One region of the Bacillus sp. mrc49 genome, then DNA from elsewhere that is predicted to be linked to it. Evidence: a T-box and tRNA genes for the amino acid it is inferred to sense, from the RefSeq annotation. Region 1 holds a T-box; the other regions hold tRNA genes.

Region 1 (3,766 bases):
AATATAAACAGTTAAATGGTTGCTTGTGGCACTCATCTGCTTGGGTGCTGCGTTCGGAGGGTATATGCATTATTCCAGTATTGCAATAATTTGGGGCACATCTGATAAGTGTATGTGGAAAGCGAATGATAAGAAAAATCGTGATTACGCAGTCGGCGGATGGCTTGGACATGTTAAACAAAAGTCTGGCGGCAAGGTGGAGATGAGGCAGGCATTGTTACAGCATTAAATCCATTATCAGCTGACTATCACTTGGGAGAACCCCAAAAAAGAAGATCATGTGTACGAGATGCATATCACCTGGGAGAAAGAAGGACATTCCCAGACAGATACACTTCGCCTTAACTAAATCATCCAAGGAAATATGGAGCCATTTCGAACACAAAACGGCTCCTTTCAAGGACATGCCTTACATTTGATTCGGCGCTGATATTCCCAATAATCGCAACGCATCCTTCAAAACGGCGGCCACGCAATAGGCGAATGAGAGCTTCATTTGCTTCCACTCATCATCGACCAGCACCTTCGTATGTGCATAATACTTATTGAATGCGCGTGCCAACTGCAAACTGAATTTGGCAATCTGTGATGGATCGGCCTGTTCAAAGGATTTTTGGACAATGCTCGGGAACTGCTCAAGCAACTGGATCACGGGCCAAGCATATTCGCCCAATGCCTCAAACTCGATGGCCTGCTCTGTAAATTGCCCCTTTTCCAGCAATGATGAAATTCTGGCATGTGTGTATTGCACATACGGACCGGTTTCGCCCTCGAAATTCATCATTTGCTCCAATGAAAAGTCGATATCATTCATGCGATTATTCTTTAAATCATTAAAAATCACCGCTCCGACACCAACCTGCTTCGCAACCAGCTCCTTCTGTTCCAGCGCTTGGTTTTTTTCTTCAATATTGCGCTTCGCCGTTTCGATCGCCTCAGCCAACACATCTGCAAGCAACACGACCTTCCCTTTACGTGTCGACATTTTCTTGCCGTCCTTCAGCATCATGCCAAACGCGACATGCTGTAAGTCCCTAGACCAATCATATCCCATCTTCCCGATCACCTTGAAGAGCTGTTTAAAATGCAAGGATTGTTCATTTCCGACGACATAAAAGGTTTTCTTGGCATCATACTGTTTTTTGCGATACAGTGCTGCGGCTAAATCACGTGTGGCATAAAGCGTCGCCCCGTCCGTTTTCGTAATCAAACAAGGAGGCATATCCTCCAACTCGACGACAAATGCTCCCTCCGATTGGGCAAGCAAGCCTTTTTCCTTCAACTCCCCGACGACCGCATCCATTTTGTCATTGTAAAATGCTTCGCCCGCATAGGAATCAAAATGAATGCCCAATAACTCATAAATCGCAGCGAACTCCTGAAGTGAAGCATCCCTGAACCATTTCCAGAGGGCAAGCGACTCTTCATCACCCTCTTCAAGCGCCTTAAAGCTGGCGCGTGCTTGCTCATTCAGCGATTCATCCGTTTCTGCAACATCATGAAACTTCACATAAATCTTCAGTAATTCCTGAATCGGGGACGCTTCGATAGCCGCTTTGTCTCCCCAGAGCTTATAAGCAACAATCAATTTGCCGAATTGCGTGCCCCAATCTCCCAAATGATTGATTCGCACAACATGGTAGCCATTCTTTTCTGCTATATTAGCCAATGCGTTTCCGATCACCGTCGAGCGCAAATGCCCCATCGAAAACGGCTTGGCAATATTCGGCGAGGAATAATCGATCACGACATTTTCCTTTGCAGGCTTCATCGAACCATACTGTTCCTTTTCACGTAATACTGCTTGAAGCACATTTTCCGTCACCCATTGCTGATTGACGAAGATATTGACATACCCCGACACTGCATTCACTTCCTGGATCATTCCATCACTTAATTTCCGGGCCACTTCCGAAGCGATCACCTGTGGTGACTTCCTCAGCTTCTTGGCAAGCGTAAAGCATGGAAAAGCAATATCCCCTAACTCGCTCATTTTAGGCTTTTCGATTAATTTTTCAATTTCACTTGTGGTCAATTCATGGTTTAATGCAGTTGAAAGTAAGGCAGCAATTGGTTGATTCATCGTCATTTTCCCTCCTAAACAAAAAAGCCCCCGTCTCTTAATAAGAGACGAGAGCATGAATTCCCGTGGTACCACTCTAGTTGCCACAAATTGTGACCACTTTCCATTGTTAACGGGGTGACTCCCCGATATTCCCTACTAACGTTTCAAGAAACTTCTCCAAAGTGCGCTTCATCCATTCGTCCTGCATCAGGCTCCCACCGTCCCTGACTCGCTTGCCATTTCAAATGAACTACTCTCTTCATCATCGAATTTTCAATATTATGATTTTACCCATATTACACAATTTTAAAAAACGTGTCAACACCTCAACCGGTCGGTGCCTTCATTTTATCCTTGATTGTGGACAAATAATTCCTTACCGCCCCGATTGCGTTAGGCTGCAAAATCGCAGACCCTGATTCAGCTTGATCGTCGGCATGGCACGCATCCGTGAGCTCAGGCGAGTACATTCTCATGCCATCCATGATACGGCGGATCGAGCAGGCTAACTCGTCACTCGGGTTATCCTTCAATAAATAACCACTTACCTTCGCTTTGAGCGCTCGTTGAAAATGACCATCCCGTCGAAACGTCGTTAAAATAATCACCTTGCATGCACATGCCTGTAAAGCTTCCGCTGCCTCCAGTCCGCTCATGACCGGCATCTCCATATCCATGATGCAGACATCCGGATGCAATTGGTGCACAAGGGCAATCGCTTCCTCCCCATTGCTGGCCTGGCCGACGATTTCTATATCTTCTTCAAGATCGAGTAGAGAACTGATCGCTTCTAAAAGCATTTCCTGATTCTCTGCAATCACGATTCGAATCACTTTACGTTCCCTCCTTGATCGAATAACCAACAAAGACTCCCCCAAATCCAAGGATTATGAAGGGAGTCCGAAATCACATTGGTGTCATAGTTCAGATTTCACTTGAACAGGCACACTTTTTTTCGTTATATATTTTATGTCCTTAAAGCTAACAAAATTCTTGTTTTCTTCATCCCATAAGCGGAAACGGAGCGACTGTAAGCTAGTCGCAAGCGTGATCGTCGGGACGTTCTCCAAAGGCTGCGTATTATTGTGAGCCATTTCCAATTTATAGTTAGGAACCCTTGGACTCAAATGATGCACATGATGGTAGCCGATATTGCCTGTAAGGAACTGCATCAATTTCGGAAGCTTATAAAAAGAACTTCCCTCCACTGCTGCCAATACATATTCCCACTCCTCATTTTCTTCAAAATAAGAGTCCTCGAATGTGTGCTGGACGTAAAACAGCCAAATGCCCACTGAACCAGAAATCATGAAGATGGTACCTTGTACCAGAAGGAACGACTGCCAGCCTACGGCCAGGCAAAGCAATACTACTAGAACGGCGATCAATGCATTCGTCAAATACGTATTCATTTTTTCCTTCTTTCTAGCACCTTTACGGTTGAACCTATTCTTAAGAAGGAATACATAAATCGGACCCAAACCAAACATGACCAATGGATTGCGATAAAAACGATAGGCAAAACGAAGCTTAAGCGGCGCTGCCAAATATTCATCCACCGTAAGGGTCCAGATATCGCCTGTCCCCCGCTTATCCAAGTTGCCGCTTGTAGCGTGATGAACCGAATGCTCGTGACCCCATTGATCAAAAGGGAATAAAGTCAAAACACCCATACTTGTCCCGACTATTCTATTTGCACGG
Region 2 (3,766 bases), on a different contig from region 1:
TTGAACATATGGAAGGAAATAGCGTTCTCCATTTCATCAGTCCATATACGTTTTATGCAGCGTCGATTTTTTGGGGTTCCATTTCTTTCCTCATGATCAAGAAAACCTATCATCCATTTGTTTTTTCCCGAATCAACCTGCAACGAGAGGCTTTAAGAATAATCAGGGGTCGATACATCCTTCCTGTAACGTTATTTGTATTTATATACGTCAGTTCCATTTTTACGTTCGTTTTTGTTCATGGTGCACTGGAATTTGAGTATCCAGCTTCAATCATAAGACAATTTTTATTTTTTGGCATCGCAAGCATTCTCATTTCCTTAGGACTTTCATCAATCTTGTTTTACCTCTATTTGAAATTCCAAGAAACGACGGCATTATTGACTGTGTTCATACTCATTTCCGTATTATTCATCATGGATCTGCAACTAAAGACGTTCAGCATTGTATTTATTAGTGGAGATGCTTATTTTGTTGGTGGGATGATTGCCGGAATATGCTTAATGATTCTTTCCCACTTTTTACTACGGAACTTGAAATATAAAATTGCATAGGGGCCTTAAAATGATTAAAGTACAGAATATTAATAAGAGCATAAAACATCACACCATTCTAACTAATATTTCCTTATCTATTAATCCAGGTATTTGTGTGGGCTTTGTAGGGCCAAACGGATCAGGCAAAACGATGTTGTTAAAAGCGATTTGTGGATTTACGGCAATTAATGATGGCGAGATTTGGGTGGAAGGCAAACGAATCCTTTTCAGTAAGAAATATATTGACAATGCCGGCATCATCATTGAACAGCCTCCATTCATAAACTACTTAACTGGCATGGATAATTTGTCCATCTTAGCAAATATACAAAAAAAGATTACAAAAGAAGATATCGTTCAAACCTTAAAAAAGGTGGGTCTAGCTCAGGCAAAAGACAAAAAAGTGAAGGAATATTCCTTGGGCATGAAACAACGTTTAAGGATAGCACAAGCCATTATGGAGAACCCGAATATATTAGTTTTGGATGAACCTTTCAATGGATTGGATAAGAAATCCGTTATTGAGATCCAAGAGCTGTTATTGGATTACAAGAAGAACGGAGTCACGATTCTACTAACAAGCCATGATGATAGGCAAATAAATTATCTTTGTGACATAGTCTATGAATTGAATGGGGGCGAGCTCGTTGAATAAAAAATATGCTTGTCTTATCTTGGGCATACTCTTACTAACAGCATGCTCTCCATATGGAATTACTGGAAATCCAGAAGATGCTAGTGATACCGAATCCACTCCTGAAGAAATAGCTGTAATGGAAAATCCTCCAACTTTTTCAATAACAGTGGAGGATTTTGAAAAAGAGATAGTAAACAATGATAATCAAAGGCTCCTGATTAAAACAGAGTCAGGTTTCAATACAAAAGATAATAAGATCCAGCTTACTTATGATTTAACAGATGAAAAGAAAAAACTAGCCGACCTTTTTTTATTCGTTGAGGAATCTAAAGAAGACTTCCCCACTATTGAAAAGAAATTCACGGCTGTTTTAGAAGTGATTTTTCAATCTTTGGACGTATCCTATGATATAAGCGAATTAAAAGCTAATTTAAAAGGAAATGATTTCCTCGGTATGGATACGGATGATGTTTCCGTATCCATAACAAATAATAGTACAAATATTCAATTGGCTATCATTCCGAAATAGCGACATGTACGCCTGAAAGGGCTTAAGCTTATTTTGCGTCAACTGCACTATTATTTATGGTGAAAAATGCATATAATATTTCCGACCCGGAACTTTTCTAAAGACATTTCTAAACAAATAAAAAATCACCCTGGAATGTTGACCAACCAACATTCCAGGGTGATTTTTCTAGTTAGTGTCCCAGGAGAGATTCGAACTCCCGACCGACGCCTTAGAAGGGCGTTGCTCTATCCAGCTGAGCTACTGAGACATGATGCTGTCCCTTATCAGCCAAACAACAGGCATATCAAAGGGTTACAAGAATTAAAACTTTCACTGTAAGACTACACTATATAAATAGTAGGGTTTAGAACAATTCCCTAACAAAGTTCTATTACCATGTATCAGAATACCCTAAAGCTTTAAAGTTTTCAAGTACTTATGTATAATATGTTTGCTTTATTTATCACATACACATTTCATAAAATACTAGTTACTAATTCCGATAGATCCAGAAGACTATGGGGCATGAAAAGCGTAGCACTTTAAGTCTTTCAAGAGCCTAAATAGGCATGATTTTAGCTCGCAGTTTCCTCCACGCATCGGTTGTGCAGTTTCTTATCGTTTAAAGAATGATTTAGAGAAAGAAAACGAGTGGTTTTGTACTTTCTTACGCAGGCGAACATTTATAGACGGAGACACCCTCTCAAAAATTATTGTAAGGACTTAACTAAAAGTTCTATCAGAAGCAGGGGGAAAGGTACATATACATATTCCTTAAGATTATCAGCAACTTCCCCTACTGTTCTATTATCTCCTAATACCCATATCGGAGGAGACAGATGAGGGTGAGGCTGGCATTTCTCTTAATAAGCAAGGAGCACACATTGCGCTGAGCTGCTACAATTCAGTATCTTGACTTGGCAGGCAGGGATATTGCATTGCATGAACGAAAAAAGATATGCTCCCACAGCGTTATAACCTGTGTTAGCATACCTTTTCTGTTAGTGTCCCAGGAGAGATTCGAACTCCCGACCGACGCCTTAGAAGGGCGTTGCTCTATCCAGCTGAGCTACTGAGACGTTTATGATATAAGTTGCGGTAAAACTTATGTATTACCTTAACTGTTCCCTTAGGACACTTCTTATTATAGTAGGATATCAAAAGAAAGTCAACGCTTTTACTAAAAAAGTTTTTTCCTTTTTTTAAAATCCAGGAAGCGGGGAAAAACGCTTCCTGTTCATTATACATGAAGTCATTCGAATTGATAAGTATTTCTTAGTTCATCAACTATTTTTCCTTCAAGGTCATAATAGGTGATTTCAAGTTGGTCTTTTTCGAGTCCCAAAATGGCATAGGTCTTCTCAATTCTCCCCCGCGGCTGACGGATGCTGCCAGGGTTGATGAACAGCTTGCCATCGATCATTTCAGAACCTGCAGCGTGGGAATGGCCAAAGCAAATGATATCAGCTCCCATTTCTTCGCTTTTGTAAGCTAAGTTCATCAACGTCATCTTGATGTTGTAAAGATGCCCATGAGTAAGGAAGAATCGCTTGCCCAGGATGTTCTCCACAACGTCACTTGGGTAGGCGGCATCATAGTCGCAATTGCCGCGAACGGCGAGGAAATCCTTCATGAGGGGGTCTTTTCGTTCCAATTCGGAGTCCCCACAATGAATCATGGCCGCGACTTCATGTTTATGACGGTCGGTTATCATGCCGATTTCCTGCGTTAGTCCATGACTGTCACTCATGATTAGGACTTTCATCGTCACATTCCTTCCTCCCTCTTTAGAAATAGATCAAGTTTTTCATCCAAAGCCTTCAAGGCATGAGCCCGGTGGCTGATTTGGTTTTTTTGCTCTTTCGTCAATTCCGCACTTGTTTTTCCTTTTTCTTTAACAAAAAAGATAGGATCATACCCAAACCCATTCTCTCCAGAAGGTTGGTCCGTTATGACACCCTCCATCGTCCCGGATACCGTAATCGTTTCCTGGTTCGGTGAGGCTAGTGCCAAGGCGCAATAAAATCTCGCGGTCCTCTCCGCTTCTGGTACACCTTCCAGTTCGCTGAGGACTTTTTGCGT
Region 3 (3,766 bases), on a different contig from region 1:
GATTCGTCTGCTGCTTTCCTTTTCCTTCATCGGCCGTGCCGCTGCAGCCAACCATCATGCCAGCCGTCAGCAACATCACCAGTATCAGGCCAAAAATCTTCTTCACGTTCATTCCCCACAATCATTTCATTTAGTTTTAGCCCGCCTTAAGCGAGGACCCCATGACAAAAAGCATCCCCCGTCAAACGGAAGATGCTTGTATGGCAACAATATCATGAAGGACTCTTTACAGTCTGCCACACACCTCCCCATCCGCGTGGGTCACAGGTGTACGAATCTTGGCAGGTCTCCTGGCTCATGGTCATCGTCAACGGCATCTTCCCATATCCCAAACAGTGGCATACAGCCGTCAGCTCCCATATACAGTGGCGGGACCGCGCTGGCATTGAACCAGCTTCCCTTTTAAGTCATTTAGACACCAAATCGTTCATATGTATATAATTTTCACTGCTTATCATTATACACCATGCAAGAAGCGATTATTGGAGGATTTTTCACAAAACGCCTGTCCAGCTTCAGCGATTGGACGCATTTTCAATCAGTGATGCAAATCCCCCGACGGATAATCCCGGTGAAATCCGTACGCGATGCAGGGCATGCATCCCTTGATCACTTGTTGCCCCGCCAGGTTCGGTGGTGACTGCCATCTTGTATCCCGCTTCTTCCGATAACCTGAGGCTCTCCTCGTTATAACGGCCGACTGGATACGAAAGTACCGTCGTCTCCTGGTTCAGAATGCGATCGAATAAATCCTTGGACTGGACCATTTCAGCTTCCTGCTGCCCGGAAGTCATCCGGTTCAGCTCAAGATGGTTGATTGTATGACTCTCGATGGAAATCCCATCCGCACTCATCTCCATCATTTGATCTTCCGTCAGGTGATGAGCTTTACCAATGGACTTCCCGATCATGAAGATGGTCGCTTTCAACTCATATTCCTTCAATATAGGAAAAGCCTCCGTGTAGTTATCTGTATAGCCATCATCAAAAGTAATCCAGACACACTTTTCACTTGGCATTATATTTTCGCTTAAAACGAGAAAGGCTTCATTAGGCGATAAAGTCTGGTAGCCATTTTCCCGAAGCCAAGCCATTTGCAGCCGGAATTCCTCCTTCGGCACCCGAAGGTTATTCCCCTCCGAAATACTATGGTACATCAATATCGGAAGCCTAACCTCGGACTCGGCCCTTATCCAGCCACTCGTATCGATTCGTTCAGGACTTGCTCCATCCTCCGAATCTATTTCGGCCTCATTCTCCTCTGCTGCAGCCACCTCGATATTATCTTCCGCAATCGGCGCAGCCGTCTTTTTACCTATTTTCTCTAAAACACCTTGTGAACAGCCAGCTAAAATAAAAGCCACAAACACTGCTGCCATCCATACCAATCTGTATTTTCCCACTATCATTCTCCTATTTTTTTCTAGCATAATAGTACCAGAAAACCAACGAATAATAAAGTATTCCAATTAACGCAATAAAAGGTAAAAATTATCGTTAAATGACCCGCCAGGCATTTTTTTTCATAATTATAAGCTACTCACTTGAAAAGTTTGCCTATAACCAATATAATAAACAAGTCGTCGACCTTTTAATATGTCCCAGTAGCTCAGCAGGATAGAGCGACAGCCTCCTAAGCTGTAGGTCGTAGGTTCGATTCCTATCTGGGACGCTAAAAAAAACCCCTTACATGTTAAGGGGTTTTTTGTTTTATATAACAGTTTCTTGCCTAAAATGAAAAATCAAATTGCAATATAACCTTTTCACCCTTTCAATAAAATTCTGTAAGTGTTTCTATGACACGTTGTTTTTCTAAGATAGAACATACAGGAAAGCTAAAGGACGACGAATATATAGAAAACCTTGGCGTGAAATGATGTTCGCGCAGGATTGCGAAAAAAATTCAAAATAAATGTTTCAACCTGTCCTACCCGGGTATATAAATACTGTAAGACATTCTCAACCAAAGGAGATGATGTGCATGAGTACAATCAGAAGCCAATGGAACAAGGAGAATGACGCAGCGGTGTTTAGTCCCGGTGATCAGCGTTAGAGTCAATTGAAGCGTTAGATGCTAATCAAAATGGGAATTACTACTCTTCTCATCCAAAGGAGGAAGATACTGATCATGAGTATTTACAGCCGATGGAATCCAGAGAATGATGAAGCGATTTTCAGTCCAGGTGATCAGCAGCCATTCAGTACGCTCATACGAGTAGATTCCGAAAAACACACAAAAAAAATGGACAACACACTTGAATATGAATGACATGGCACCGTACTGAATGAAATTTAGTCGAAGCAGTAATATACAGAAAAAGGATGGAGCGAATGCTCCATCCTTTTTTCTTGTGCGCACTGCAGGCATACGGCGCATTTGTTACACGTGAAACACTTTCCTTGTGGCCGCATTCACGATCCTGACAGACAAGCATTTCCCCCTTTTCATTATTCACTACACGCATCAGCCTGCCACATGATCTTGCTTGCATTTCTGGCGCATATCGTCAATGAAAACCTGTTTGGCAAGAATTCCTTTTGCAATCGCCGTTAGCTTTTGCTCCTCCTGTGCCGTCTAAGCAGGCGACCTCAGGTCTTCAGGCGCCAACTCGAGGAGTTGCTTTCCTTTTGAATTTACGTGAAGGCCCTTCCCTCTCTTTTCGACCAAGAAGCTTTCGAACAGTTGCCACTGTCCCGATCCCGGCGGCTTCGTTTCAAGGGCTCAAATGAACTGTATAGGCCATTCCCTCTTTGAAATTATGTTATATTAGACGGTAAATAGTTAGTAAGGGAGTTTGAACAAATGTCAAAAAGTGTGGTAATTGCTGAAAAGCCTTCAGTTGCACGTGATATTGCGAATGTATTGAAGTGTAATAAAAAAGGCAATGGATTTTTAGAAGGCGATAAGTATATCGTTACGTGGGCATTAGGTCATCTGGTTACTCTAGCAGATCCAGAGGCATATGATATGAAATTTAAAACATGGAAGCTGGAAGACCTGCCCATGCTTCCTGAAAGCATGAAGCTAGTTGTCATGAAACAAACCGGAAAGCAATTCAATGCTGTTAAAACACAATTGAATCGCAATGATGTGAATGAAATAATCGTGGCGACTGATGCGGGGAGAGAAGGAGAATTAGTTGCACGATGGATCATCGAGAAATCAAAAGTGAATAAGCCCATCAAACGTCTCTGGATTTCTTCCGTAACGGATAAAGCAATTAAGGATGGGTTCAATAACTTAAAGCCTGGTAAAGAGTATGAAGACTTATATACTTCAGCAGTAGCACGTTCGGAAGCGGATTGGTATATCGGTTTAAATGCAACCCGTGCCTTAACGACAAAATTCAATGCGCAATTAAACTGTGGACGCGTTCAGACACCGACGGTTGCAATGGTTGCAGCGCGCGAAGAGGAAATTGCGAATTTCAAGCCGCAAACCTATTATGGAATCGAAGCCCAAACAGATGGACTTACGTTAACGTGGCAAGATGAAAATGGAAATAGCCGCAGCTTTAATAAAGAAAAGACCGATGCAATCGTGAAATCACTTGGAAGTAAGGATGCGACTGTTGTTTCCATTGACCGCAAAGCAAAGAAAACATTCGCACCTGGTCTATATGATTTAACAGAGTTACAACGGGATGGGAATAAACTCTTTGGCTATTCTGCTAAAGAAACATTGAACATCATGCAAAAATTGTATGAGCAACACAAGGTCTTGACTTATCCGCGTACGGATTCACGATATATATCATCCGATATC

The links. A T-box is a leader RNA that pairs with one kind of tRNA and senses whether it is charged. The one in region 1 lies ahead of argS (arginine--tRNA ligase), so its partner is inferred to be a tRNA-Arg.
Region 2: it encodes a tRNA-Arg, which carries the amino acid that the T-box ahead of argS (arginine--tRNA ligase) is inferred to sense. The anticodon was not compared.
Region 3: it encodes a tRNA-Arg, which carries the amino acid that the T-box ahead of argS (arginine--tRNA ligase) is inferred to sense. The anticodon was not compared.

The regions. Positions count from the first base shown of each region.
Region 1 covers NZ_PHNG01000671.1:2,648-6,413, forward strand. The annotation lists gene CVN76_RS30940 (hypothetical protein) at 65-229, shown strand; gene argS (arginine--tRNA ligase) at 410-2,089, opposite strand; T-box leader at 2,124-2,340, opposite strand; gene CVN76_RS10120 (response regulator) at 2,392-2,898, opposite strand; gene CVN76_RS10125 (fatty acid desaturase) at 2,983-3,766, opposite strand, start outside.
Region 2 covers NZ_PHNG01000695.1:18,451-22,216, forward strand. The annotation lists gene CVN76_RS15490 (hypothetical protein) at 1-554, shown strand, start outside; gene CVN76_RS15495 (ABC transporter ATP-binding protein) at 565-1,191, shown strand; gene CVN76_RS15500 (hypothetical protein) at 1,184-1,702, shown strand; tRNA gene CVN76_RS15505 (tRNA-Arg) at 1,879-1,952, opposite strand; tRNA gene CVN76_RS15510 (tRNA-Arg) at 2,690-2,763, opposite strand; gene CVN76_RS15515 (metallophosphoesterase family protein) at 2,937-3,449, opposite strand; gene CVN76_RS15520 (XTP/dITP diphosphatase) at 3,452-3,766, opposite strand, start outside.
Region 3 covers NZ_PHNG01000703.1:7,988-11,753, reverse strand. The annotation lists gene CVN76_RS16690 (ABC transporter substrate-binding protein) at 1-112, opposite strand, end outside; cobalamin riboswitch at 264-438, opposite strand; gene CVN76_RS16685 (polysaccharide deacetylase family protein) at 516-1,379, opposite strand; tRNA gene CVN76_RS16680 (tRNA-Arg) at 1,599-1,672, shown strand; gene CVN76_RS31080 (hypothetical protein) at 2,129-2,269, shown strand; partial or broken gene CVN76_RS31820 (DNA topoisomerase III) at 2,343-2,686, opposite strand; gene CVN76_RS16675 (DNA topoisomerase III) at 2,804-3,766, shown strand, end outside.